4 regions of the Lysobacter sp. CCNWLW3 genome follow, and region 3 is predicted to be linked to each of the others. Evidence: riboswitches for the same ligand, from Rfam matches in the RefSeq annotation. Region 3 holds a riboswitch; each other region holds the start of a gene.

Region 1 (7,150 bases), on a different contig from region 3:
GCGCCGTTCCATATGAGGGTCCATCTCATTGCCGATCCAGCCGGCCAGACGCAGGCCGTCGGCTTCGATCGCACGCGCGGTCAGGCGCGCATGGTTGATGCAGCCTAGCCGCATTCCGACCACCAGCACCACCGCCGCGCCCAGCTCGCGCGCCAGTTCGGCCTGATCCAGGGTCGCCGACAGCGGCGCGGCCCAGCCGCCCACCCCCTCGACCACCACCGCGTCGGCCTGCGCGGCCAAGCGCGCGTGCGCGGCCAGCAGGGGCGGCAATGCGACCTCGACGCCGTCCTGCGCCGCGGCCAGTTCCGGCGCGAGCGGCGCGCGCAAGGCATAGGGGTTGATGTCGGCGTAGGCGGGCGTGGGCGAACTGGCCGCCTGCAGCAGCAGCGCGTCTTCGTTGCGCAGGCCCTCGGGAGTGAGTTCGCAACCGCTCGCGACCGGCTTCATGCCGACCGCGCGCAGGCCGCGCGCGCGCAGCGCATGCAACAGCGCGGCGCTGGCGAAGGATTTGCCGATGCCGGTGTCGGTGCCGGTGACGAAGTAACTGCGCACGCTCAAGCCGACGCTTCCTGCGGCGATTGCCGCAACAGCCAGGAACGGTTGCGGCGCTTGGCGTACAACGGCATCGCCGCGCCCAGCCCCGCGTATACCCACACCGGCAGGGCCGCGATCAGTCCCGGCGCGTTTTCACCCGGCCAGGCCAACGCCAAGCCGCTCAGCAGCAGGCTCAGTACGGCGGTGCCGGTGAGGATCCAGTGCAGGCCGATCTCGGTGCCGGTCTCGTAGCGCTCGGCCACGCTCAGGCCCAGCGCGTCGGCGCGGCGCAGGGCATGGCGATTGAGTTCGCATACGATCCACGACAACAAACCGAAGCCCACCGCATAGACCATGAAGGCGGTCTGCAGATCGGCATTCCAATGCACGGGGTCGATGCCCAGTTCGCTCTTGACCCAGGCGCCGGTGAACATCGCCATCGCGCTGGAGACCACCATGCGCAGCGGATAGACGTAGATCATCACCACCAGCACCAGGGCCAGGCTGAGCACGATCGAGCGGCCGTCGTCGAGGCCGAAGCGTCGGCTCCAGAGGTTGTGCGCGCCCCAGAACAGCGCGATCAGCACGAAGCAGAATACGAAGGTCGGCACCCGCCGCAGGACTTCGCGCAGCTCGGCCACGGTGTCGGGCAGTTCGTTGAACAGGATCACCAGCATGGTCAGCGAGAACGCGAACGCGGCGTCGACGAAGCTCTCCAGCCGCGTCACCTGATGGCCGCGTTCGCGGAAGGCGGGCAAGCTCGGGCCTGGCACGGTCATCGGCATCCTCGGAGACGGACTTCGGGGGGCGGTATCCGGCCATGGTAATGCCCGGGCGTGCCGCTGCTACACTCAAGCTATGTTCGCCGCCAACCCTCTGTCCGGCAGCAAGCCGGAACAATACGACCTGCTCCTGGCCCAGGCACGCGCCCTGATCGAGGGCGAGCGCGACCGTGTCGCCAACGCCGCCAACCTGTCGGCGCTGGTCTACCACGCCCTGCCGGACCTCAACTGGGTCGGCTTCTACTTCTACGACGGCCGCGAGCTGGTGGTCGGGCCGTTCCAGGGCCTGCCGGCCTGTATCCGCATCCCGCTGGACAAGGGCGTGTGCGGGGCCGCGGCGTCCACCGGCCAGACCCAGCGCATCGCCGACGTGCACCGCTTCCCGGGGCACATCGCCTGCGATTCGGCGTCGAACTCCGAACTGGTGGTGCCTTTGTCCTTGAACGGCGAGCTGATCGGCGTGTTCGATCTGGACAGCCCCAAGCTCGACCGTTTCGACGCCGACGACCAGCGCGGCCTGGAAGCGATCGCGCAGGCCTTCGTGGAGTCGCTGCGATGACCGCCGCCCCCAAGCTGCGCAACATCGGCCCCAAGAGCGCGGCCTGGCTGCGCCAGGTCGGCCTGCGCTCGCACGAGGACATCGCCGCGATCGGCACGGTCGAGGCCTTCATGCGGGTCAAGCGCGCCGGCTTCAAACCCACGCTCAACCTGCTGTACGCGATCGAAGGCGCGCTGCTGGGCTGCCATTGGCAGGAGATCCCCGACCAGCGCCGCAACGAGCTGATCGCCGCCGCCGAGGCCGCCACCGCCCTGCTGCCCGCGCCGCGCAACCGCCCGGCCGCCGGCCCGGTGCGCACCACGGTGCTGACCGAAGACACCGTGGCGATGCCGCCGTCCTACGACGACGGCTTCGACGACGAGCCCGCGGGCGAAGGGCGCGACGAGGCCGAAGAGCGCGAGTAAGGCCGGGCGAGATTCGGGCCGCGCCTCGCGCGGGCCCATCCCAAGCCCGCTTCCACTGGCGGGCAAGCCCTCTGCAGTGGCGGAAGAAGGGCGGTAGCGAAGCCTTCCGACCCCTCCGTTCTCCTGCCCGCGGGAGAAGGTGTCCGAAGGGCGGATGGGGGCGCACGGCAAGGCGCTAGCAGCCCGCTCGCGCCAGCCCTCGTCCCCTCCTCCGGCTCGCCAAGCGCCGCCAACCCCAGCCCTTTGGCCCCCTTGCCCCCGAATCGCGTAGACTGCGCGCGCTTCGAGGTGACCCCCGGCATCCGCCGTCAGGGTTGAAACGGGAAGCCGGTGACGCCCCAGCGCTCCATCAGCGCGATCGGGCCAGCCCGGCACTGCCCCCGCAACGGTAAGCGAGTCGAGCGCGGCAACCGCCACTGTGCCCAGCACGGGAAGGCGCCGCGCACGGGACCCCGGTCCCGGCTCGCGAGTCCGGAGACCGGCCCCGATGCGCGACTGGTTGCGATGCGGAGGGCGTCGCGGCGGCGACCGTCGGCGCGTCCAGCGCCCGCATTCGCGGCCCTCTCTCCTCGCGACTCCCTCGATCGACGGCGCGGCACGACCGCCGCGCCCCTGGAGTTTGCTCATGCGTGTTCCGAAGCTGTCCCTGGCCATCGCCGCCGCCCTCGCCCTGCCCGCTCTCGCCCAGGCGCAGCCGAACGACGAGGCCACCGATCTGGACGACGTCGTCGTCACCGCGACCCGTACCGCGATCAGCGCCAACGACGCGCTCGCGCCGGTCGAGGTGATCACCCGCGACGACATCGCCCGCAGCCAGGCGCGCTCGCTGCCCGACCTGCTGCGCGGCCGCGCCGGCATCTCGATCGGCAACCAGGGCGGCCTGGGCAAGCTGACCACGATGTCGCTGCGCGGCGCCGAGACCGACCACGTGCTGGTCCTGGTCGACGGCGTCCGCATCGGCTCGCCGACCTCCGGCCTGGTCTCGTTCCAGGATCTGCCGATGGCCCTGATCGACCGCGTCGAAATCGTGCGCGGCCCGCGCTCCAGCCTCTACGGCGCCGACGCCATCGGCGGCGTGATCCAGATCTTCACCCGCCGCGACCGCGGCGCCGTCGCGCCGCGCGCCAGCGTCACCGTCGGCAGCCACGGCGGCCGCGAAGCCAGCGCCGGCATCGGCGGCCGCCTCGGCCGCGGCTGGTTCGGCGCCGACGCCGCCTACCAGCGCAGCGACGGCATCAACGCCTGCACCGGCTCCAGCACCCTGTTCGCCGGCTGCTTCACCGAGGAGCCCGACCGCGACGGCTACCGCAACCGCTCGCTGTCGCTGCGCGGCGGTTTCGACGCCACCGACACGCTCAGCTTCGAAGGCCACGCCCTGCGCGCCGAAGGCGAGAACGAATACGACGGCAGCTTCGTCAACTACTCCGAAGTCGTGCAGCAGGTGATCGGCGGCAAGGCCACCTGGCGCCCGAACGACGACGTGCGCCTGCAGTTCAGCGCCGGCCGCAACCGCGACTCGTCCGATAACTTCCTCGGCGACGTGGCCAACGGTTTCTTCTCCACCGACCGCGACAGCGTCACCCTGCAGGGCGATTTCGGCGTCGGCGAAGGCCAGCTGTTGAGCGTCGGCTTCGACTGGCTGCGCGACCGCGTCGACAGCGACACGGCTTACGACGAGAGCGAACGCGACAACCGCGCCGGCTTCGTCCAGTACCAGGGCCGCTTCGGCGCGCAGTCGATCGAGGCCAGCCTGCGCCGCGACGACAACGAGCAGTTCGGCGGCCACACCACCGGCAGCATCGCCTGGGGCCTGGGCTTCGCCGGGAACTGGCGCCTGACCGCGGGCTACGGCACCGCCTTCAAGGCTCCGACCTTCAACGAGCTCTACTACCCGTTCTTCGGCAACCCGGCGCTGCGTCCGGAAGAGTCCAAGACCTGGGAACTGGGCCTGGCCTACCGCGGCGAGCGCTTCAACGCGCGCATCGACGGCTTCAGCACCCGGGTCGACGACCTGATCGCCTACGACGCCTCGATCTTCCTGCCCAACAACATCGAGCGCGCGCGCGTGCGCGGCGCCGAGATCGGCGTGGACACCACCGTCGCCGACTGGACCATCGCCGCCAGCGCCAGCTTCCTCGACAGCGAGAACCGGGTCGGCTTCTTCGCCGGCAACGACCTGCCGCGCCGCGCCAAGCGCAGCGCGCGCGTGGACATCGACCGCGCCTTCGGCGATTTCCGCTTCGGCGTCACCGCGGTCGCCTCCGGCGCGCGCTACGACGACGTCGCCAACAGCCGCCGCGTCGGCGGCTACGGCACCATGGACCTGCGCGCCGAATACGCGTTCACCCCGTCCTGGTCCCTGCAGGCGCGCGTGGCCAACGTCTTCGACCGCGACTACGAGACCGTCTCGTTCTACAACCAGCCCGGCCGCGAGTGGTTCCTGACCCTGCGTTACGCGCCGGTCGACTGAGCCGGACCGCCCGCCCTGCCCGAAAGCCCGGCCTCGGCCGGGCTTTTGCGTTCCTGCCGTCTAGCTTGATGGCACATGCATTGCGTAAGCCATCCGCTGAATAGGTGGCAAACAGGCGGGCTGGGGCCGCCGGCCCCGTCGCCGATCACGCCAGGCATCGCGGCATTAGGTAACGTGTTCCTGCCCGACCGCGGCCGAGGGGACCGCTCGCCCCCTCTGGCCGCCCATACAAGCACCCGGATTCGCAGCGCCAGAACAGGACACCGCAGCATGTCGTCGAAACGGCCGCTCCTCGACAGGCGCCCTACTTGGCCAGAGCCCGGCGGCGCGCACACGGACGCCGCCTTCGCGCCCTTCCTCATCGGCTCCACGGCAGCCTGGCCCGAAACCTCGCGGGCAACGCCATGAACCGGGTCGACGCACGCGCCCTGGCCCTGTTCGACGACTATGTCGATCTGCCGCCCGCGCAGCGCGAACGCGCGCTGGCGGAGTTGTCCACGCGCGATCCGGAACTGCACCGCGCCCTGCGGGCCATGCTGGCCTCCGACACCGGCGCGCGAAGCGAGGCGCTGGACCGATCGGCGGCGGCGGTGATCTCCAGCCGGCAGGCACCGTCCGACCAGGGGGAGCCGACAGCGGCGGGGCCGGATCCGCGGATCGGAACGCGCCTGGGCGCCTGGCGCATCGAGCGATTGATCGCGCACGGCGGCATGGGCACCGTGTACGAAGCCCAGCGCGACGACGGCCATTACCGGCAACGCGTCGCGCTCAAGTGCATCCTCACCGAACTGGTGACGCCCGCCCTGATCGCGGCGTTCCGCGACGAACGCGACGTGCTGGCGCGGCTGGAACATCCCGGCATCGCCGCCTTGATCGACGGCGGCGTGGACGAAACCGGCCACCCCTGGTTCGCGATGCGCTACGTCGAGGGTATCGCCATCGACGCCTGGTGCGACGGCCGCGACGCGGGCATCGACCTGCGCGTGGATTTGCTGATCCAGGCCAGCGAGGCGCTCGCCTACGCGCACGCGCAAGGCGTCCTGCACCGCGACATCAAACCCTCCAACCTGATGGTCACCGCCGACGGCCGGGTGCATTTGGTGGATTTCGGCATCGCCTCCACCTTCGTCGCGCGCGAGGGCGCCGAGCGCGAGCAGATCGCGCTGAGCCGCGACTACGCCGCCCCGGAAGCGCGCGAACGCGGCGCCAACGGCCCGGCCACGGACCTGTACGCGTTGGGCGTGCTGAGCTATCGCCTGTTGTGCGGGCAATGGCCGTCGCCGCTGCACACGCTGCGCGATCTCCTGCCGGACGAGACCGGCGGCCAGGCCGTGCCGATGGATCGACTGGTGGACGAGGCCTCCGCCGAGGCCGCGCGGCGACGCGGTCTTGCCGATGCGGCCGCGCTCAGGCGCGTGCTGGCCGGCGACCTGTCCGCGCTGGTGCGCAAGGCGGTGGCCGCGAAGCCGCAGGACCGCTACCCCAGCGTCAAGGAGTTCGCCGAGGAACTGCGGCGCTGGCGCGAGCATCGGCCGCTGGCCTTGCGCGGCGACGATGTCCTGTACCGGGCGCGCAAGTTCCTGCGCCGCCATCGCCTGTCCGCCGGCATCTGCGCCGCGGTGGTGATCGCCGGCCTGGCCGGCGCCGGACTGGCCTGGCGCGAACACCGGGCGGCGGTGCGCGAGGCGCAGGCCACCGCCGTGGTCAGCCATCTGTTCGCCTCCACGCTCGGCACCGCGACCCTGTCGGGCCTGGGCAGCACGCCGTTCTCGTCGAAGGGCCTGCTGGACAAGACCGAACGCGAACTGCGCGAACTGCCGCTGGACGAACACCCGCTGCTGCGCTCGCGCAGCCTGGCGACCCTGGCGCGCAGCTACGCCGTGCTCGGCGACTACCGCCGCGCCAGCCTGCTGGCCGCCGAAGCGCAGCGCGCGCTGGGCGACGGGCACGACGACGACGGCTTCATCGCGGCCACGCACCTGTCGATGCTCAACAGCTATGGCCGCTACGCCGACGCGGCGAGACTGGCGCAGCTCCAGCTGGATGCGCTGGGCGACCGCGACGATACCCGGTCGATGCGACTGACCTTCGGCGCCGAACTGGCGAAGGCGCAATGGGGGCAGGCCGACACCCTGGCCGCGATCCGCACCATGGACCGCGTGCTGGGCCAGGCCCAGCACCTGCCGAAGGGCCACGAGGAGATGCAGGCCGAGCTGCTGTTGGTGCGCGCGAACTTCCTGCATCGGATGCTGCGCTTCGAGGAGGCCGAGGCCGACGCCAAGCGCGCCGAAGCCCTGGCGCGCCCGCTCAATCCGGTGCTGGCCGACGATGCGCTGGAGATGCAGGTCGTGATCCTCGGCCGCCGGATGAAGCCGGGGGTACTGGAGCGCGCGCAGGAGCT
Region 2 (7,150 bases), on a different contig from region 3:
GTTGAGCAGGCCGCTGTCCCACAGCGCGTGCAGGTTGCTGCCGCGGCCGTCGAGATTGATCTGGATGTCGTTGCCGCCCTTGTCGCGGGCGTAGCCGGCATGCAGCGGCTGATGCACGTCGCCGACGAAATGGACCACGAATTTCAGCGCCCGCGCACGCTCGGCGCGCGGGCGCGTGCGGTCGGCCAGGATCAGGGTCTGGGCGCGGATCGCTTCGATCACGCAGTCGCCGTTGGGGCAGTGGCGCGCCGGCTGGTAGGCGCAGTCGTCTTCGCCGAGGTTGACGTAGTGCCACTTCGCGCTCTTCTTGCCCAGGTCGGGGTCGTTGGCGCGCAATTCGTCGGCCCAGTTGGCGATGCCGGGCAGGCTAGGGTCGGGCTCATCGGCCAGCAGCGCGGCGATCTGGGCGCGCGTGGCCGGAGTCAGGTCGTCCCAGGCCAGGGCGGCCACCAGGCGGTGGCCGAGCGGCCCCCAGGCCAGCGCATCGGCCGGCAGCAGCGCGAGCAGGATCAGCAGCAGTAGGGTCCGGATCATCGCGCCACTTTACCGGAGCGGGCGCCGTCATCGACCGCCGATCGGCGGTCGCGACGGTGCCGCGTCTGTCGGTTCGCCGTTGCCGGCCCAGCCTCAGAACCGGTGGATATAGGCCAGGCCGTAGACCAGCGGATCGATCTGGGCGGTGCCGATCTTGACGCCGTTGACCTCGACATCGGTGTCGATGTCCATCCAGCGCACGTCGACCCGGATCGCGCCGCTTTCGCCGATCATGAAGTCCACGCCCGCGTGCGCGGCCGGGCCCCAGGAATCCTTGAGCTTGATCGTGGTGCCTTCGAGCGCGCCGGTGGTCTTCTCGCTGAAGAACAGGGTGTAGTTGATGCCGGCGCCGACGAACGGCGAGACCATGCCGCGGCTGTTGAAGTGGTACTGCAGGGTGACCGTCGGCGGCAGCTGCTTGGTCGTGGCGACCTGGCCCACGTCGACGATGTCGATGTCGTGCTCGAACGGGATCGAGGCCAGGACTTCCAGGCCCAGGTCGTTGCGGATGAAATACTCGAACGTCACCGTCGGCTGGACGTTTTCGCTGATCTCCAGGTCGAACTCGCCGTCCAGGACGCTGCCGTTGTCCGAGGTCGGCGAGACCTGGTGGGCGCCGACACCGAGGCTCCAAGTGCCGGCCGACTGGGCCAGGACGGGTTGCGACAGGCAGGCCAGAGCCAGGGCGGCGATCGCGCCACCGTAAGTACGCTTGTTCATTCCTTGAATCCCCTGTTGGATCGAGCTGATTTGATCGGGCTGGGCGTAATCCGGTTTTGGATCGCCAGCCACTTTATGCGTGCCAAATCCTGCCCGTCCTTGACTTTCGTTGCAATATCGCCCGACGCCCGATGCCGGACCCGCCCGCCCGGGGCCGGGTCGTTCCGTGGGGCGGGCCGGGGCCAGGGCGCCGCGTTTGCTAGAATGCGGGTTTCCCCATCCCAGCCGCGCGTGCGGGCCCAGGAGTTTGCAGAAATGGCGATCAAGGTAGGCATCAACGGCTTCGGCCGCATCGGACGCAACGTGCTGCGCTCGGCGGTGCAGAATTTCGGCGGCGAGATCGAAATCGTCGCGATCAACGACCTGCTCGAGCCGGACTACCTGGCCTACATGCTCCAGTACGACTCGGTCCACGGCCGCTTCAAGGGCGAGATCGCGGTCGAGGGCAACACCCTGATCGTCAACGGCCAGAAGATCCGCCTGACCCAGGAACGCGACCCGGCCAACCTCAAGTGGGACGAGGTCGGCGCCGAGGTGGTGATCGAGTCCACCGGCCTGTTCCTGGACAAGGCCACCGCGCAGAAGCACCTGGACGCGGGCGCCAAGAAGGTCGTGCTGTCGGCGCCGTCCAAGGACGACACGCCGATGTTCGTCTACGGCGTCAACGACAAGACCTACAAGGGCGAGGCGATCATCTCCAACGCCTCGTGCACCACCAACTGCCTGGCCCCGCTGGCCAAGGTGCTGAACGACAAGTGGGGCATCAAGCGCGGCCTGATGACCACCGTGCACGCCGCCACCGCCACCCAGAAGACCGTCGACGGCCCGTCCAACAAGGACTGGCGCGGCGGCCGCGGCATCCTGGAGAACATCATCCCGTCCAGCACCGGCGCGGCCAAGGCGGTCGGCGTGGTGATCCCGGAACTCAACAAGAAGCTCACCGGCATGTCCTTCCGCGTACCGACCTCGGACGTGTCGGTGGTCGACCTCACCGTCGAGCTCAACAAGGACGCCACCTACGCCGAGATCTGCGCGGAAATGAAGGCGCAGAGCGAAGGCGCGCTCAAGGGCATCCTGGGCTACACCGAGGACAAGGTGGTCGCCACCGATTTCCGCGGCGACACCCGCACCTCGATCTTCGACGCCGACGCCGGCATCGCCCTGGACGGCACCTTCGTCAAGCTGGTGAGCTGGTACGACAACGAATGGGGCTACTCGAACAAGTGCCTGGAAATGGTCAAGGTGGTCGCGGGCAAGTAAGCCGCGGCGATCGTAGCCACAGGAGAAGGCCCCGCATTCGCGGGGCTTTTTCTTTGGGGCGAAGGTAAAGCAAATCCCCCTAAGCCCCTTTTCCAAGGGGGGAACCGAGTCGGTCTTTAGCGCACGACGAAAAATCGCCCCCTTTGAAAAAAGGGGGCTGCGCGCAGCGTCCCCGCGAGGTCTGTACTTGCCAGGCCGCGCGGGGGATTTGCTTTTGCGCGATGCGGTGAGGCAAATCCCTCCGACCCATCTTTTTCAAAGGGGAGAACCGGTTGCGAAGAAGGGGTTACGCCGAGGCCGTCGCCGACTCCCGCAAACCCTCCGCCGCCTGCACCATCGCCCGCAGCGCCGTGCGCACCTCCGGCCAGCCGCGGGTCTTGAGGCCGCAGTCCGGATTGACCCACAGCTGCGCCGGGGTCAGCACGTCCAGCGCCTTGCCCAGCAGCTCGCGCATCTCCTCCACGCTGGGCACGCGCGGCGAATGGATGTCGTAGACGCCCGGGCCGATGCCGTTGGGGTAGCGGTAGCGCACGAACGCGTCCAGCAGCTGCATGCGCGAGCGCGAGGTCTCGATCGAGATCACGTCGGCGTCCAGGTCGGCGACCGCCTCGATGATGTCGTTGAACTCGGCGTAGCACATGTGGGTGTGGATCTGGGTCGCATCCCCGACGCCGCTGGCGGCCAAGCGGAAGGCTTCGCCGGCCCAGGCCAGATAGGCGGGCCAGTCGGCGCGGCGCAGCGGCAGGCCTTCGCGCAGCGCCGGTTCGTCGATCTGGATCACGGCGATGCCGGCTGCCTCCAGGTCCAGCACTTCCTCGCGCAGGGCCAGGGCGATCTGGCGGCAGGTGTCGGCGCGCGGCTGGTCGTCGCGCACGAACGACCATTGCAGGATCGTGACCGGGCCGGTCAACATGCCCTTGACCGGGCGTGGGGTCAGCGACTGCGCATAGCGCGCCCAGTCCACGGTCATCGCGCGCGGACGCGCGACATCGCCGTACAGCACCGGCGGCTTCACGCAGCGCGAGCCGTAGCTCTGGACCCAGCCATGGGCGGTGAAGGCGAAGCCGGACAGTTGCTCGCCGAAGTACTCGACCATGTCGTTGCGTTCGAACTCGCCGTGCACCAGCACGTCCAGGCCCAGCGCTTCCTGTTCGCGCAGGCACAGCTCGGTCTCGCGTTCGAGAAAGGCGCGGTAGCCGGCGTGGTCCAGGCGCCCGGCCTTGTGTTCGGCGCGGGCCTGGCGCACCTGCGAGGTCTGCGGGAAGGAACCGATCGTGGTGGTCGGGAAGTCGGGCAGCTTCAGTCGCTGCGCCTGCACCGGCGCGCGCTGCGCGTAGGGCGAATCGCGACGGGCCATGGCGGGGACGATCGCGGCGAGCTTGGCGCGCACCTGGGCGTCGCGCAGCAGCGGCGAGGCCAGGCGCGCGGCGCGCGCGCTCGCGGCCGCGGCCAGCGCGTCGGCCGCGCGGTCGTCGCCGGCCAGGGTGTCGGCGAGCAGGCGCAGTTCCTCGAGCTTCTGCTTGGCGTAGGCCATCCACTGTCGCAGCGGCGGCGGCAGCTTGCGCTCCAGCTCAAGATCGATCGGCACGTGCAGCAGCGAGCACGACGGCGCCAGCCAGCGTGCGCGTGCGCCGGCGCGGCGCGCCAGGCTGAGCGCCGCGTCCAGATCGGCGCGCCAGACGTTGCGGCCGTCGACCACGCCCAGGCTGAGCGCGCGATCCTCCGGCAGCCTGGGCAACAGCGCTTCGAGCTGGCCGGGCGCGCGCGCCAGGTCCAGGTGCAGGGCCTGTACCGGCAACGCCGCGGCCAGTTCGGCGTTGTCGCCGAGGCCGCCGAAGTAACTGGCCAGCAGGCGCCGCGGCGCATCGGCCGCGGCGAGCGCGTCGTAGGCGCGGCGATAGGCGCGGCGATCGGCCTCGTCCAGGTCCAGGGCCAGGCAGGGTTCGTCCAGCTGCACCCATTGCGCGCCGGCGCTCTTGAGCCGCGCCAGCAGGTCGGCATAGGCCGGCAGCAGGGCATCGAGCAGCTCGCGCGGGTCGCCGCCGTCGCCGCGCTTGCCCAGCTTGAGCAGGGACACCGGCCCCAGCAGCACCGGCCGCGCCTGCAGGCCCAGGGCCTGGGCCTCGGCGAGTTCGGCCAGCGGTTTGTCGCCGCGCAGGACGAAGCGCTGGTCGCGCTCGAACTGCGGCACCAGGTAGTGGTAGTTGGTGTCGAACCACTTGGTCATTTCCAGGGCGCGCAGGTCGTGGCGCGCGTCCTGCAGGCCGCGTGCGAGCGCGAAGTAGCCGGCCAGTGGATCGGCGTCGAGCGTCTCGCGGTAGGGCGCGGGCACCGCGTCGAACAGCACGGCGGTGTCCAGCACATGGTCGTAGAGCGAGAAGTCGTTGCAGGGCACTACGTCGGCGCCGGCGTCGCGCGCCAGCGTCCAATGCCGGGCGCGCAGCGTGCGTGCGGTGTCGTGCAGATCGCCGGCCGCGGTCTCGCCTTTCCAGAACGATTCCAGGGCCTGCTTGAGCTCGCGTCGCGCGCCGATGCGCGGGAAGCCGAGGTGGGTAACGCTGATCATGATGTCTCCTGCGATGCGTGTGGGCATGAGCAGGGCAACGAAGGAAGGCGGATACGCGCGCGCGACCGCTCGCCGCGGAAGCGGCGACGCCGGAGCACGACCTGCCTTCGACCTTCGCCCCCGCGGGCGAACCGGCTACGTCGGATCGGCGGGGACGGGCCGCGGCCGCGTCGCATCGCCGGCCCGACGGGGCCGGAGTCGGACGGAGGGCGAACCCTCCGGTCGTGGCAGGTCTTCGGGCTTGGGGCGTGGCGTCGCTGGACGCCGCCTACTGTCCGTCGCTTCCCGGGTTCGCACCCAGTGCCTGACGGAGGTCGTTCCCTATACCGCTGCGGGGCAGCTCCGGAATTGGACAGGTGTCCGCACCGGATTCCCTCTGGACGCCGCCGGCGCGAACCGTCGGCGTCTTGTCGCATCGCTTTATCTTTATGAAGCGATGGTCACCATGACGGTTGCCAAAGTACGGCCCGGCCGCGTCCAAGTCAATCGCCGGCGGCCTGCCTCGGCATCGGCGCCGGGCGGCGTTCGTGGAACCCGCGCGCGAGACGGTATAAAGGCGCTGAGTCCGCCGGCTAGCCTGCCGGGGCGTCACGCTCAGGGGGAGCGCATGAAACTGAAGTTGAACTGGCATCAATCGATCGAACTGGGCGCTTTTCCGTACGCGGCGCCGATCGCGAACGTTCCCAAAAATCCGGGTATCTACATTTTCCTGCGCGTGCACGGCCGGACCGCCGAGGCGATCTATGTCGGCAAGGCCGGCAACCTGCAATCGCGGATCAAGACCCAGTTGAACAATCTGAAGCTGATGCGCGGAATCCAGTCCATGCCCAACGGAAAACGCCGGCTGGTCTACGCCGAGTTCGTGGCCCGCCCCGGGCAGAAAGCCGCCACCGCCCTGCCGATCTGCGAAAAGACCTTGATCCGCTACTACCTGTCGCTGGGTCACGAACTGCTCAACATCCAAGGCGCCAAACTGCGCTACCACGAGCTGGATTCGCAGCGCAGCGATCTGCGCAAGTTCCTGCCGATCTCGACCAAGATGCTGATCGGCTGACGGGTTCCGCGTCCGCCGTGGCGGCTCACTCCACCTCGATGCGGTACACCGCCTGGCGCGCGGGCGCGGCGCCTGGCTCTTCGGGGCGCCGGTAGTCCAGCCGCAGCAGGCCGCTGCCGGGCCGGATGGCACGGAAGCGCCAAACCACCTGGCCGGGCGCGCCGGGCGGTGGTTCGCCGTCGGCGGACGCGGCTTGAGGACGGAACGCCAGGACCGAACTCAGGACTTCGCTGCGACCCGGATCGCCGACATCGTCCACGCCGGCGACCACGTCCCAGCCGTAGCCGGTGGAGGGTTGGTCGTCGAGCGCGATTTCGAACTCTCCATCCAGCTTCAGTGCGATCTCGGCGCCGCTGTCGGCCAGCGTCAGCCGCGGCACCGGAGCGGGTTCCGCGGCCGGCGTGGCGGCTCGATCCTGCGGCGGCACGTACGCGCAAGCGGCCAGCATCAGCGCCGCGATGGTCAATGGGATAAGTCGGATCACGCGATATCGCCGCCTCGGTCGGAGCGGGCATCTTGCTGAAGTCGGGCCGGCTGCGCCAGCTCGGGCCCGGCTGGGATACGCATGCATCGTGTCGCGCGACCGCAGCGGCGTCGGGCCGGCGCGGAGGCGACGCGCGCGCTCAGGCCGGTGCGGACTCCAGCGCGGGCACCGGCGTCGGCACGCCCTCGCGATCCAGCGCGATCATGGTGAAGCGTCCGCGCGTGGCCAGCCGCGACTCGCCGCTGAGCAGGTCTTCGCTGTGCATTTCGACCTCCACCTGCATCGAGGTGCGTCCCACCGAGACCACGCGCGCGATCAGCTCGACCAGCGCGCCCTTGGGCACGGCGGTGTGGAAATCGATCTGCTCCGAGCGCGCGGTCACCACGGTGCGGCGGGCGTAGCGCGAGGCGGCGACGAACGCCGCCTTGTCCATCCACGCCAAGGCCTGGCCGCCGAACAGGGTGCCGAGGTGATTGGTGTGGTCGGGGAAGACGATTTCGATGATGCGGGCTTCGGTCATGGGTTTGTTTCC
Region 3 (7,150 bases):
CCGTTGCCGGCGAAGCCGACCTTGATCAATTCGCCCGGCCCCGGGCGATCCCAATAGCCGCCGGTCCAGCCCAGCAAGGGATTGCTGACGCTGTGATAGCCGGTGGCGCAGCCGCTCAGCAGCGATGCCGTCAGCACCGCCGTCGCGATCGCTCGCGTCATGCGCAATCCCCCTTGCTGGAGCCTCCCCAGGCTCGCGGCGCAAGTGTAATGACGTTCGCGGCACGCTCCAAGGCGCAGCCCTGGGGGAATGCCGCAGCCCGGTCGCGGGCTGCGGCGAACCGGTGGAGGATCAGGGGGCAGCCTTGCGCGGCACGATCCCCAGCGCCTGCTCGATCTCGCCCGGGTCGTAGCGCTTGCCGCCCTTGAATACCGCGTCGACCTTGCGGATATCGCGCATGTCGGCGAGCGGGTCGCCGTCGATCAGTACCATGTCGGCGAGCTTGCCCGGCGCGATCACGCCGCGGTCCTTGTCCACGCCCAGCACCTGGGCCGGCGTCAGCGTCGCCAGGCGCAGGACTTCGGCGTTGGGGATGCCGGCGCGCGCATACACCTCAAGCTCGGCGTGCAGCATGTAGCCGGCCAGCGCATCGGTCCCGGGCAGGATGGTCACGCCGGCCTCGTGCACGGCCTTGAGCAGTCGCAGCATGCTCGGGAACGCCTGCTTGTAGGCCTCCTCCTTGCCGTGCGGCGGCTTCAGTGCGCCCCAGCTCAGGCCACGCTGGGCCTGCGGCGGGAAGCGTTCGGCGACGCCGCGCAGGCCGGGCGGGGTCTTGCTGTCGGGATCGCCGCCGTACAGGTCCTCGGCCAGGGCCATGGTCGGATCGAGCACGACATGGCGGCGCTTGAGGAAGGCGATGAAGTCGCGCACTTCGGGCTGGTCGGGCGTGAACTCGTAGGCGTGCTCGCCGACTTCGGTCAGGCGCGCCTTGGTGCGGGTGTCCTGCACGCGCGGGTACATGAAGTTGAGTTCGACGAACAGGAAGTGCTGCAGCTCGTCGGCCCCTGCTTCGATGAACTGGCGCGCCGACATGAAGGCCGGGACATGCCCGCTCACCCGCAGGCCGCGCGCATGGGCGCGGTCGGCGATCAGCGGGAACAGCTCGGGTTTCAGCGAGGAATAGGTCTTGATCTGCATGTAGCCGCGGTCGGCGTAGAAATCGACCGCCTTGAGCGCTTCCTCCGGCGTGTCGACCAGCATCTTGGTCGGGCCGGCATAGGGGCCGGGGCCGTCGATGAAGCCGGCCATCATCACCCGCGGGCCGATCTCGGTGCCGGCCTCGAAACGCTGCACGCGCTGCGGGAAGGTGTCGGTGTTGTTGGCCACGTCGCGCGCGCTGGTGACGCCGGCGGCGATGTCGAGCGCGCCGTCCTGGATCGACGCGTAGTGCTTGTGCACGTCCCACAGGCCCGGCATCAGAAATCGGCCGCGTGCGTCCACGACTTCGGCGTTCGCCGGCGCCTTGACCTGCGCGTCCGGCGCCACGCGCACGATGCGTTCGCCTTCGACCAGCACGCTGGTGCCCGCCGTCGCGCTGAGGTCGCGCGGGTCGTACACGCGCGCGTTGCGGATCAGCAGCGGCCCCTTGGGCGCATGGGTAAGCCGTTGCGCGAGTTCGGCGCCCCAGCTGGCGTCGGCGCGCTCCTGGATCTCCAGCAGCTTGGGCAGCACGTCCTGCAGTTCGGTATCGATGACCACGAACCAGCCCGAGGCGTAGATCGCGGCCGCGGTCGAACCGTCGCTACGCAACCACAGCGAACCCGGGGTGAAATCCAGCCCGACCAGGCGTTGCAGGCTCAGCTTGACCGGGCCGTTCTTGCCGACCACCTCGTGCTCGCCCAGGGTTTCGATGCGCGCCTCGCCGGCGGGCAGAATCGCCAGCTTGCGCTCGGGCGCCTGCAGCAGCGCGCGCGCGAGCGCGCCGCCGAGTTCCGGCGCGGCCTGCAGCGGCAGGAAGAACGCCGGCGCGGTCAGCGCCTTCTCGCCCTGCTCGCTGGGGTTCTTCCAGCTCGCGCGCCCGTCCTTGACCTGATAGCGCTCCTCGAAAGGATTGAGCAGGTAGTCGTTGCCGCTGCCGGAGTAGTCGGCCAGGGTGCCGTCGGCGTTGAGCGTCCAACGCGTCTTGCTGCGGTCGCCGCGGCCGCGGTCGGTGAAGTGGTACTCGACCTGCACGCCGCCGTCGGCGGCGGTCTCGACCACCTGTTTGCCGGCGACGTTGCCCTGCATCAGCACCACCTGTTCGCGGCGGGCGGCGAGGGCGTCGGAGATCGAAAGCGCGAGTACGGCGGGCAATGCGAACGACAGCAGCAGCGGTCCGGCTAGGCGCATGGCGGCCCTCCTTGGGCTCGTCGGGGCCGCGAACGGCTCCGATGAGCAGAGGCCTGGCGCGGCGGGGTCACCCCTTATAGCCGATCCGGACGCGCGTGAATGCGCCGCTTACGACAGATGGTTTCTCCGCCGCGTCGAACCGTTGCGACGACGGCGGCCATGCTCGCCCGTGCCCTGCGCCGCGCCAGCGCGAGGCGTCCGGCCCGCGTCCGGCCGTACCGGTGCCGAGCCTGCCCGAGGGACGAAAAAGCGACGGCCCGCAGTTGCGGGCCGTCGGGTCCTGCCTGGCGTTCGCGCGGGCGGCTCAGCTCACCACTTGTAGCCGGCCTTCAGATACACGAACGCGCCGTTGAAGCCGAACGGCGAGGCGGTGTTGTAGGGCAGATAGTTGCGCGTGCCCAGCACCAGCTTGGACTCGTCGGGGTACTCGTCGAGCACGTTGTCGCCGCCGACGGTGAAGTCCCAGCTGCCCAGGTGGTAGGTGGCGGCCAGGTCCAGCGTCCACTTCGCGCTGAAGGTCTGGTCCAGCAGCGGGTTGGTCGCGTGCAGTTCGGTGAATTCGCCGTAGCGGGTGGCGGTGGCGTTGAAGCTCCAGTTGCCGGTGTCCCAATCGCCGGCCAGGAAGAACTTGTCCTTGGGCGCGCCCTTGGTGATGCGGCCGATCTCGGTGCGGCCGATGCGCACCGCGGCCGGATCGATCGCGGCCAGGCGCGCCGGGTTGGGCGCGATCTTCTCGATCTCGGTCTTGGAGTAGTTGTAGCCCAGGGTCAGGTTGAACTTGCCCGATGCCAGCTCCCAGGCCTGGGTCGCGACGATGTCCACGCCCTGGGTCTTGGTGTCGACCGCATTGGTGAAGTAACGGCCGCCGCCGATGCCCGGATAGCCGTTGGCCTGCAGGTAGTTGCGCACCGCGGCGCTGGTGAGGTTTTCCGACAGCAGGATGCGGTCGTCGACCTTGATGTGGTACGCGTCGACGGTGATGTACAGGCCGTCGCTGGGCTGCAGCACCAGGCCCAGGCTGTAGTTGGTGGACTCCTCGGCCCGCAGCGACTCCGAGCCCAGCGCGATCGCGGCGGGGTTGTCGACGCGGAAGGTGCCGATCTCGTAGGGAACGCCGCTGATGAAGTTGGTGGCGATCGACTGGAAGAACTGCTGCTGCAGCGACGGCGCGCGGAAGCCGGTGGAGGCGGTGGCGCGCAGGGCGACCTTGTCGGTGAAGGCGTAGCGCGCCGACAGCTTGCCCGAGGTGGTGTCGCCGAAATCGCTGTAGCTCTCGTAGCGCACGGCGATGCCGGCGGAGAACTTGTCGGTCAGATCGGCCTCGACGTCGGCGTACAGCGAGTAGCTATGGCGGTCGAAATCGCCGGCATCACTGGCGCGGAAACCGGAAAACACCTGCGCGCCCGGGATGATCTGGCCGTTGGGCGCCGCCACGCCGCCGTTGGCGTAGGACAGCGGTTCGCCGGCGCGCTGCGAGAACTCTTCGCCGCGCCACTCCGCGCCCCAGGCGAAGGTCACCGGGTACCGCCAGCCGAAATCCACCGGCCGGGCGAAGTCCAGGTTCAGCACGTGCTGGGTGACTTCGAGCGCGCCGGCGTAGAACTCGGTCGGCGAGGTCGGGCCCAGGCTGCGGTTGAGCGTGTTCTCGATGTCGAAGCTGAGCTCGTTGTGGCCGTAGTTGTAGCTGAAGTCGATCTGGGTGCCGCCGGCGGTTTCGCCGCGCAGGCCGACCACCGCCGCGCGGTCCTTGCTGATGTTGTGGATCTGCGGCAGGAAGCCGTTGGGATAGATCGAGGGGATGTTGCGCGGGTCGCCGGCGAAGCGGAAATAGCCGTTGGAGAGCACGTCGCGCTTGCTGTAGCTGCCGAAGGAATAGAAGGTCAGGTAGTCGGTGGGGCTGTATTCGCCGTTGTACGAGACCGCGCCGCTGTCGATTTCGGGGTCGCCGTAGCGCTGTTCGACCACGCCCTGGAACGGGCGCGCGCGGTTGGTCTGGTCCTGGTGGCCGCCCTGCGCGGCCAGGTGCAGCTTGCCGTTCTCGCCGAGCTTGAAGCCGGCGTCGCCGGACAGCTGGTACTGCTCGCCGTCGCCGGCGCTGTACTGGCCGTAGCGCGCGGCGAGGCTGCCGCCGTGGTCGCTGCCCTTGAGCACCACGTTGACCACGCCGGCGATCGCGTCGGAGCCGTACTGCGCCGAGGCGCCGTCGCGCAGCACTTCCACGCGCTCGATCGAAGCGATCGGGATCGCGTTGAGATCGACCGGCGAGGAGCCGCGGCCCTGGCTGCCGTTGAGGTTGATCAGGGCGGTGGTGTGGCGGCGCTTGCCGTTCACCAGCACCAGCACCTGATCCGGCGCCAGGCCGCGCAACTGCGCCGGGCGCACCGCGTCGGTGCCGTCGGTGATCGCCGGGCGCGGGAAATTCAGCGAGGGCAGGGCGCGCGCCAAGGCGGTCGCCAGTTCGACCGTGCCGGTGGCCTCCAGCGCCTCCGGCGTGATGATGTCGATCGGCGCGCTGGACTCGGCGACGGTGCGGTCGCTGACCCGGGTGCCGGTGACGATGACCTGATCCAGGGTGTGCGCTTCGGAAGCGGGCTCGTCGGGAGCGGGCGCTTGCTGCGCGTAGCCCGGAGCGGCGAGGGCGGCGAGCAGGGCGAGTGCGAGCGGACGGCGGACGGCGCGGAAAGCTACGGACATGGTGCGCGGCTCCTTGCGGCGAGGGGATTGGTAGCGATGTCATTTTGGTTTAACACGGTTCTAACAAGCCGGTCAAACCCTTATCCGCATGAAGCGATAGCCAATTGGTATAGGGGTCCCGGCGGTTTGTGACGGCGTCTCCAAATCCGCGGCCGCGGCCGGGATCGGGATCGGGATCGGGATCGGACGATGGAGCGGGTCGGACCGGCGGGGCGCGGCGGCGCCGGCTCGGCGTTAGCCCGTCCGCTCATGCCGTTTCGTCATGCCGGCCGGCCGCGGCCGGGCTGTTAACATGCGCGGGCTTGAGGTGATCGCCGGCCCCGCCGGCGATTGAAACGGGAATCCGGTGCGCCAGTCCTTCCAACGAAGCGACGGCTATTCCGGAGCTGCCCCCGCAACGGTAAGTAAGACGAACGATCCGCAATCGAGCCACTGTGCGCATGCATGGGAAGGCGCGGACCGGAGGGCTGGAGGCCCTCGCTTGCAAGCCCGGAGACCGGCCTGAGGCTGACCCGACACGCGGTGGGCGCTGTCATGGGGCCGCCTTGCGTCCGCGCGTCGCCGCCTCGTCGTTCCCTCCTGCGTGTCTCCGACCCATCGTTTCCGCGCGGGTAGGCGCGGATCAGGAGCCATGCTTTGAATTTCCGTCATTCCGTCCTTCGCCGCACCGCGCTGGCGACGGCGCTGCTGTCCGTCGTCGCCCCGGCCGTGGCGGCCGACGCCGCCACCGACCTCGACCAGGTCGTGGTCACCGCCACCCGCACCGCCCAGACCCAGGACGCGACCCTGGCCTCGGTGACCGTGATCGACCGCGAGGACATCGAGCGCCTGCAGCCGGCCAACCTGCCCGAGCTGCTGCGCGGCACGCCCGGCTTGTCGATGGCCAACCACGGCGGCCCCGGCAAGTCGACCTCGCTGTTCCTGCGCGGCACCGAATCCGATCACGTATTGGTGCTGATCGACGGCATCAAGATCGGTTCGGCGACCAGCGGCGGCGCCTCGCTGCAGGACATTCCGGTCGAGCAGATCGAGCGCATCGAGATCGTGCGCGGGCCGTTCTCCAGCCTGTACGGTTCCGAGGCGCTGGGCGGCGTGATCCAGATCTTCACCCGGCGCCCGCAGGGCGCGTTCGCGCCGCACGCCAGCGCCTCGATCGGCAGCTGGAACACGCGCCGCGGCACGCTCGGCGTCGGCGGCAAGGGCGAGAACGGCTGGTACTCGATCAACGCCGCCAGCGAAGACACCGACGGCATCAACGCCTGCCGCGGCAAGCCCTCGCCGGGCGGCGCCGGCTGCTTCACCCACTCGCCCGACCGCGACGGCTACCGCAACCTGTCGCTGACCGCGCAGGGCGGCTACCGCTTCAGCGAGGCCTGGGACGCCGAAGCGCGCCTGTTCCGCGCCGAAGGCCGCAACGAATACGACGGCAGCACCAACAATCAATCCGACACCGTGCAGCAGATCGCCGGCGGGCGCCTGCGTTACGCCCCCAGCGAGCGCGCCACGCTGAGCTTGAACCTGGGCCGCAGCAGCGACCTGAGCGACAACTACAAGAACGGCGTTTACTCCAGCACCTTCAACACCCGCCGCAAGCTCGGTTCGCTGCAGGGAGACTTCGGCCTCGGCGGCGGCCTGCTCAGCCTGGGCTACGACTGGCAGCGCGACGAGGTCGAAAGCAGCACCGTCTACGCCCACGACCGCCGCATCAACCGCGGCCTGTTCGGCCAGTACCAGCGCGATCTTGGCGCGCATTCGCTGCAGGCCAGCCTGCGCCGCGACGACGACAGCCAGTTCGGCGGCCAGACCACCGGCAGCGCGCTGTGGGGCTGGAACCTCAGCGAACAGCTGCGCCTGACCGCGAGCTACGGCACCGCGTTCAAAGCGCCGACCTTCAACGAGCTGTACTTCCCCGGTTTCGGCAATGCCGACCTCAAGCCGGAAGAGTCGCGCAGCTTCGAACTCGGCCTGCGCGGCGCGCACGCCTGGGGCGGCTGGTCGCTCAACGCCTACGAGACCCGGGTCGACGAACTGATCGCGTTCGACGCCTCGATCGGCCTGCCGGGCAACATCGACCGCGCCCGCATCCGCGGGGCCGAGGCCAGCGTCGATACCACGCTGGCCGGTTGGG
Region 4 (7,150 bases), on a different contig from region 3:
GCATCGGCAGTTCCCAGGCGGTGCGATAGATCTGGCGCAGCGACTCGGGCACTTCGTGCACCGACTGGATCGAGCCCTCGGCCATCTTGATGCGGTCGCGCATCTCGGCGGTCCACAGGCCGAGCTTCTTGAGCTCCTCGACCAGGTACTTGTTGACCACCAGGAAGTCGCCCGACAGGGTCTCGCGCTTGAACAGGTTGGACACCTGCGGCTCGATGCATTCGTAGCAGCCGGCGATCGAGGCGATGGTCGCGGTCGGCGCGATCGCGATCAGCAGCGAGTTGCGCAGGCCATGCTCGGCGATGCGCTTGCGCAAGGTTTCCCAGCGTTCCGGCTGCGACGGGGTCACGCCCCAGGCTTCGAACTGCAGCTCGCCGATCGAGGCGCGGGTGTCGTCGAAGGACGGGTGCTTGCCGTGCTCCATCGCCAGTTCGTTCGACGCCGACAGGGCATGGAAGTAGATCGCCTCGGCGATCTCCTGGGCGAGTTTGCGCGCGGGCTCGGAATCGAAGGCCAGGCGCAGTTTGAAGAACACGTCCTGCAGACCCATCGTGCCCAGGCCGACCGGGCGCCACTTCAGGTTCGCGCGGCGCGCGGTCTCGATCGGATAGAAGTTCAGATCGATCACGCGGTCGAGCTGGCGCACGGCCAGGCGCACGGTTTCGGCGAGCTTGTCGAAATCGAACGCGCCCACGCCCTTATGAGAGCTGGGGTCCTCGTACATCTCGACGTGGTGCGAGAGGTTGATCGAGCCCAGGTTGCACACCGCCGTCTCGTCTTGCGAGGTGACCTCGAGGATCTCGGTGCACAGGTTGGACAGGTGGATGACGTTGCCGTCGCGCAGGGTCTGGTTGGACGCGCGGTTGGACTTGTCCTTGAAGTTCATCCAGCCGTTGCCGGTCTGCGCCAGGGTGCGCATCATGCGGCCGTAGATGTCGCGCGCCTTGACCTTCTTGACCGCCAGGCCGGCGGCCTCGGCGGCGTGGTAGGCGCGGTCGAAGGACTCGCCCCACAGGTCGGTCAACTGCGGCACCTTGGCCGGGTCGAACAGCGACCACTCGGCGTCGGCCTCGACGCGGCGCATGAATTCGTCCGGAATCCAGTTGGCCAGGTTGAGGTTGTGGGTGCGGCGCGCTTCGTCGCCGGTGTTGTCGCGCAGCTCCAGGAACTCCTCGACGTCGGCGTGCCAGGGTTCCAGGTAGACGCAGGCCGCGCCCTTGCGCTTGCCGCCCTGGTTGACCGCGGCCACCGAGGCGTCGAGGGTCTTCAGCCAGGGCACGATGCCGTTGGACAGGCCGTTGGTGGAGCGGATCAGCGAGCCGCGCGAGCGGATGCGGGTATAGCTCAGGCCGATGCCGCCGCTGAACTTGCTGAGCTTGGCCACGTCCATGTAGCGCTTGTAGATCGCTTCCAGCGAATCGTCGGGCGAGTCGAGCAGGAAGCAGCTCGACAGCTGCTCGTGGGTGGTGCCGGCGTTGAACAGGGTCGGCGAGGACGGGATGTAGTCGAGCTGGGCCATGCGCCGGTACAGCGCCAGCGCATCGCCGACGTCCTCGCTGAGCGCGCAGGCGATGCGCAGGAAGAACTGCTGCGGGGTTTCGATCACGGTGCGCGCGGTCGGGTGGCGCAGCAGGTAGCGGTCGTACAGGGTGCGCAGGCCGAAGTAGTCGAAGCGCGCGTCCAGGCTGCGGTCGATGGCGTCGTTGAGCTTGCGCGCGTTGGCCTGCACGAAGCCCAGCAGGCGGTCGTTGATCAGGCCCAGCTCGTGGCCGCGCACGACCGACTGCGAGAACGCGTGGATCTCGATGCCGGCGACTTCCTTCTCGATCACGTTGCTGAGCAGGCGCGCGGCGAGGCGGCCGTACTCGGGCTCCTCGGCGGTGAGCAGGGCGGCGGTGCGGATCGACAGTTCGTCCAGCTCGCGCGTGGTCGCGCCGTCGTACAGGCCGGAGATGGTGCGGGTGGCCACGCGCATCGGATCGACCGCGTACAGGTCCTCGCCGCAGCGGGTCACCGCGCGCACGATCTTGTTGAGGTCGACCGGCTCGCGGCGCCCGCTGCGCTTGGTCACGCTCATGGTCAGGTTGGCGGCCGGCGGGGTCAGGGCGAAGCCGGGGGCGGCGTCGGGCTTGCGCGCCGGCGCTTCGGCGGCGGGGGAGGTGCTCGCTGCGGCGGGCGCTTCGGTGGTGGTGGTCATAGGGGCTCCGATGCGTGGGCGCACGGGTCGCCGGCCTTCCCACGAGGGCCGACGTGCGCGGACGCAGGACGCAACGCCGGGGCTTCGGCGTTGCGGCTTGCGCCCCCGCGGGCGCGAAGTGTTCGAGGATGACGACAGGGTGTCGCGCAGCCCGAGACGGACCGCGGACCGCCATGGCGAACCGCGGCGGGGCGACACCGGCCGTCTTCCCCCGAAGACTCCTGAGCCGGTACCGCGCGGTGTGCGACGCGCGGTTGTCGGCAGGTCTTCGGGCTCGGGACTTGGAGCTAGAAGTGAGCGGGGAGAAGCGAGGAGCGAGTACCAGACCGCTCACACCTCACTTCTCTCCGCTCACTCCTGCCTTTACCTACTGGCGGCCGCTTCCCAGGCGCAGGGCGCCCAGTGCAATGACCGCGTTCGTTTCCCATACCGCTGCGGGGCAGCGCCGGCTTTGCCGCCGCCCTTTCGAGGCGGCTACGCACCGGCTTCCCTTTTAAGCCGATCTCGCGATCGGCACCGACGGACACAACATATTCGGGGTGCTTCGATCCGTCAACACGATATGTGGTGAGCGACCGCAGATTCGCAACAAAAACTTCGGCGCCGTTGCGGCGCCGCGCTTGGTGTTAACGTGCGTGGCGACAAGGACAGGGATGGGGCGCGATGGCAGGACTGGTGACGTTGTTGGTGCTGGTGCTGTTGACCGTGCCGGTACTGTTGATCATCGCCTTGGTCTCGATCTCCGGGCTCAAGGCCCGGGTCGGGCTGCTGGAGGAGCGGATCGCCGAACTCGCGCAGCGCGCCGCCGCGCGGCCGGCGGCGTCCGTGGCCGAAGAGGAGGCCGAGCGCGAACCGACCCTGGGCGAGCTCATGCGCGACGCGCAGGCGGCCCCCGCGCCGTCCACCGCCGTGCCCGCGCCGGTCGCGCCGCCGCCGCCCCAGGTCGCGCCGCCCGCCTCGATTCCCGGCGAACCGACCGCGCCGCCGCCCGCCGCCGAGCCGGCGCCGGCCGTGCCGCCGCCGCTGCCGGCGCCGGCCGTGCCGCCGCCGCTGCCGGCGCCGCGCCCGATTTTCGAGCCAGCGCCGCGCGCCCAGGTGCGCGCGCCGGCGCAGCCGGATCCGATCGAGCGCCTGGTCGGCGCGGTCAAGCGCTGGTTCACCGAAGGCAACGTGCCGGTCAAGGTCGGCATGCTGGTGCTGTTCGCCGGCGTCGCCGCGCTGCTCAAGTACGCCACCGATCAGGGCTGGATGCGTTTCCCGATCGAATTCCGCTTGGCCGGCATCGCGCTGGCCGCGCTGGCCGGGCTGGTGTTCGGCTGGCGCCAGCGCGAACGCAAGCGCAGCTTCGCGCTGAGCCTGCAGGGCGGCGCGATCGGCGTGCTGCTGCTGGTGGTGTTCGCGGCCTTCAAACTGTACGGACTGATCGAGGCCGGGCCGGCGTTCGCGCTCAGCATCGTGCTGGTCGCTGGCGCCGGCGTGCTGGCGGTGCGCCAGAACGCGATCGCGCTGGCGCTGCTGGGCATCCTCGCCGGCTTCATGGCGCCGATCTGGCTGTCGACCGGGCAGGGCAATCACGTCGCCTTGTTCAGTTACTACGCGGTGCTCAACGCGGCGATCTTCGCGATCGCCTGGTGGCGGCCGTGGCGCGCGCTCAACCTGCTCGGCTTCGTGTTCACCTTCGGCATCGGCACCGCCTGGGGCGTGCTGCGCTATCGCAGCGCGGACTTCGCCAGCACCGAGCCCTTCCTGTTGCTGTTCTTCGCCTTCTACCTGCTGATTCCCATCCTCTACGCCTGGCGTCAGGCCGCCGGACGGCGCGATTTCATCGATGGCTGCCTGGTGTTCGGCACGCCGCTGGTGGCGTTCTCGCTGCAGGCCGGCCTGCTGGAAGGCGAGCGCATGCCGCTGGCGTTCTGCGCGCTGGGCCTGGCCGCGCTGTACGCGGCGCTGGCCTGGTGGCTCAAGCGGCGCGAGCACTTCGTCGCCCTGGCCACGCCCTACGCCTTGCTCGCGGTCGGTTTCGCGACCCTGGCGGTGCCGCTGGCGCTGTCGGCGCAGACCACCGCCTGCGTGTTCGCGGTCGAAGGCGCGGCGCTGGCCTGGTTGGGCCTGCGTCAGCAGCGCGCGCTGCCGCAGTTGGCCGGTCTGGCCCTGCAGCTGTTCGCCGCAGCCGGTTTCGTGATCGGCGTCAGCGACGGCCCCGAGCCGCTGACCGCGGTGCTCAACGCGCGCTTCATGGGCGCCTTGCTGATCGCGCTGGCCGGTTTCGCCAGCGCCTGGAGCTACCGCCGCGCCGAGCGGCGCAATCCGGCGCTGGGCTACTACCTGTGGGGCCTGGCCTGGTGGTGCGGCAACGCCTGGGGCGAGTTCGACCGCTTCCTGCTTTCCGATCTGCGCGCCGACGCCTGCCTGGCGTTCGCCGCGCTCAGCGCCTGGCTGGCCGCGGAAACCTATCGCCGCCTGCCCACGCGGGCGCTGTCGTGGACGGCCGCGCTCGGCCTGGCCGCGGCGCTGCCGCTGGCGATCGCGCAGGAGTCGGCGCATCTGCATCCCTTCGGCGGCTACGGCGTCGCGGCCTGGCTGGTGTATGCGCTCGCCGGCCTGCGCGCGCTGGCTTGCCTGCGCGAGCGGGCAGGCGGCGAACTCGCGTTCGCGCATTCGGTCTGGTTGTGGGCCTGGCCGCTGGCGGCGAGCCTGTCGCTGCACGAGTTCGCCGGCCGCGCCACCGTCGGCGACGGCTGGACCTGGGCCGCGCTGGCCTTGCCGTTCCTGGCCATGGCGGCCGCCCTGCAGTGGCGGCCGCAGTGGCTGGCGCCGCCGCTGGGCGAGCGCTTCGGGCAATGGCGCGCCGTGGTGCAGGGCACGTTCGTGTTCGCCCTGGCGCTGGCCGCCATCGTCGTGCTGGGCCAGCCCGGCAGCAGCGCACCGCTGGCCTGGTTGCCGTTGCTCAATCCGCTCGACCTGAGCCAGCTCGCGGTGCTCGTGCTGTTCGCGTTCTGGCTGGCCTCGCCGTCGGTGCCGGACGATCTGCGCGCGCGGCGGGTGCCGCTGTTGGCGACCGCGGGTTTCGCCCTGGTCACCGCGATCACCCTGCGCGCGACCCATCACTGGGGCGCGGTGCCCTGGGATGCCTCGATGTACCGCACCGGCCTGGTCCAGACCAGCCTGACCGTGGTCTGGAGCCTGCTCGGCGTGCTCGCCTGGGTGGTCGGCTCGCGGCGCGGCCAGCGCGGGCTGTGGCTGGCCGGCGCGGTGCTGATGGCGGTGGTGCTGGTCAAGCTGATCGCGGTCGACCGCACTCACCTGGGCAACCTGCTCGGCATCGCCTCGTTCATGGCGTTCGGCCTGCTGTGCCTGGTCGTCGGCTACCTCGCGCCGGCGCCGCCGGCCAGCGGCAACGCCGCTGCAGATCAACCTCCGGAGATGTCGGCATGAGCCTGGTCCGTGCACTGGCGACTTTCGCCTTCGTTCTGTGGCCGGCCCTGGGCCTGGCCGGGCCGCGCGACGATTACGCCCAGCAATGGCCGTTGCAACTGACCGGCGCGGACGCGGGCGCCTATCGCGTACTGCTGGACGATTCGGTCTATCTGCATGCGCGTCAGTCCGGCTTGCGCGATGTCGACGTGATCGACGGCACCGGCAACCCGGTGCCCGCCGCCGTGTACCGCCCCGGCGTCAACGACGTGCGCGCGACCACCCGCGTCAGCCTGCCCTGGTTCGCCTTGCCGGCGCGTCCGGCCAGCGACGCGCAGGATTGGCAGTTGGTCAGCGAAGTCGAGGCCGACGGACGCCTGCGCCGGGTCGAGGCGCGCGGCATCGGCCGCTCCACCGCGATCGGGCCGCAGACCGCCCTGCTGATCGACGCCAGCGCCGTACGCACGCCGATCCACGCGCTGGACCTGGACTGGGCGCCGGGCACCGCGCTGGACGCGGCCTACCGGGTCGAGGCCAGCGACGATCTCGAGCATTGGCGCAACGTCGCCGCGAGCGGCCGCCTGGTCGATCTGGAACAGGGCGGGCGCCGCCTGCTGCAGCGGCGGATCGCGTTCGACGCCGACGGCCTGCGCGCGCGCTACCTGCGCCTGAGCCCGGTCAACCCCGACGAGGTCGCGCCGATCCGCGCGGTCAGCGCCGAGCTCGGCGCTGGCGCCGATCCCGCGCCGCTGCGCTGGCGCCAGCTCAAGGGCCGCCGCCTCGCCGCCGAAGGCAAGGACAAGGGCGCGCGTTTCGAATTCGAACTCGACGGCCGCTTCCCGATCCAGCGCGTCGACGTCGCGCTGCCGGGCAATTACGCGGTGCGCTGGACGCTGGAGAGCCGCGACCAGGCCGACGCGCCCTGGCAGCGCCGCCTGGACACCTGGACCGCCTACCGCGTCGGCGCCGACGGCCGTTCTTCCGCGCGCACGCTGTCGGCGCGCAGCGACGATCGTTACTGGCGCCTGCGCGCCGACGGCGCGGTGCCGGCCGAGCCCACCCTGCGCCTGGGCTATCAGCCGGAGATGGTGGTGTTCATCGCCCAGGGCGCGCCGCCCTATGCCCTGGTCGCGGGCAGCGCGCGCACCGCGCGCGACGACCTGCCGCTGCCGCAGGCGATGATGGCGCTGCAACAGGCCCGCGGCGCCGATTGGCGGCCGGCCGAGGCCGGCCTGGGCCCGATGCGCGCGCTGGCCGGAGCCGCCGCGTTGCAGGCGCCGGAGCCGCAGCGCAATTGGCGCACCTGGCTGTTGTGGGCGGTGCTGGTGGTCGGCGCGCTGGTGGTCGCGGGCTTCGCCTTCAGCCTGCTGCGCGGGAGCGCGCCGCCGGCGGCTTGATTTGAAAGCCGGGATTTGGGATTCGGGATTAGGGATTCGTTACGGCAACAGCGAAGGCCCGCCACGCGGGCTTTTCGCTTTTTCGAATCCCGAATCCCGAATCCCAAATCCCGGCCTCTACAATACGCGGCTACGGCGGTCG

The links. A riboswitch is a leader RNA that binds a small molecule or an ion and turns the genes downstream of it on or off. The one in region 3 is predicted to bind cobalamin.
Region 1: linked by a shared signal. The riboswitch ahead of btuB (TonB-dependent vitamin B12 receptor) and the one ahead of btuB (TonB-dependent vitamin B12 receptor) in region 3 are both predicted to bind cobalamin.
Region 2: linked by a shared signal. The riboswitch ahead of metE (5-methyltetrahydropteroyltriglutamate--homocysteine S-methyltransferase) and the one ahead of btuB (TonB-dependent vitamin B12 receptor) in region 3 are both predicted to bind cobalamin.
Region 4: linked by a shared signal. The riboswitch ahead of V1318_RS14845 (ribonucleoside-diphosphate reductase subunit alpha) and the one ahead of btuB (TonB-dependent vitamin B12 receptor) in region 3 are both predicted to bind cobalamin.

Annotation. Positions count from the first base shown of each region.
Region 1 is NZ_JBAHWA010000013.1:40,269-47,418, reverse strand. It holds gene bioD (dethiobiotin synthase) at 1-558, opposite strand, end outside; gene V1318_RS16995 (TMEM175 family protein) at 555-1,313, opposite strand; gene V1318_RS16990 (GAF domain-containing protein) at 1,393-1,875, shown strand; gene V1318_RS16985 (TfoX/Sxy family protein) at 1,872-2,279, shown strand; cobalamin riboswitch at 2,549-2,781, shown strand; gene btuB (TonB-dependent vitamin B12 receptor) at 2,905-4,749, shown strand; gene V1318_RS16975 (serine/threonine-protein kinase) at 5,154-7,150, shown strand, end outside.
Region 2 is NZ_JBAHWA010000009.1:33,481-40,630, forward strand. It holds gene V1318_RS14805 (S1/P1 nuclease) at 1-534, opposite strand, end outside; gene V1318_RS14810 (OmpW family outer membrane protein) at 628-1,254, opposite strand; gene gap (type I glyceraldehyde-3-phosphate dehydrogenase) at 1,510-2,514, shown strand; gene metE (5-methyltetrahydropteroyltriglutamate--homocysteine S-methyltransferase) at 2,801-5,080, opposite strand; cobalamin riboswitch at 5,289-5,496, opposite strand; gene V1318_RS14825 (hypothetical protein) at 5,688-6,134, shown strand; gene V1318_RS14830 (protease inhibitor I42 family protein) at 6,160-6,618, opposite strand; gene V1318_RS14835 (acyl-CoA thioesterase) at 6,758-7,138, opposite strand.
Region 3 is NZ_JBAHWA010000017.1:54,148-61,297, forward strand. It holds gene V1318_RS18575 (hypothetical protein) at 1-161, opposite strand, end outside; gene V1318_RS18580 (amidohydrolase family protein) at 292-2,328, opposite strand; gene V1318_RS18585 (TonB-dependent receptor) at 2,638-5,022, opposite strand; cobalamin riboswitch at 5,311-5,542, shown strand; gene btuB (TonB-dependent vitamin B12 receptor) at 5,695-7,150, shown strand, end outside.
Region 4 is NZ_JBAHWA010000009.1:42,379-49,528, forward strand. It holds gene V1318_RS14845 (ribonucleoside-diphosphate reductase subunit alpha) at 1-2,077, opposite strand, end outside; cobalamin riboswitch at 2,439-2,733, opposite strand; gene V1318_RS14850 (DUF2339 domain-containing protein) at 2,861-5,632, shown strand; gene V1318_RS14855 (DUF3999 domain-containing protein) at 5,629-7,008, shown strand.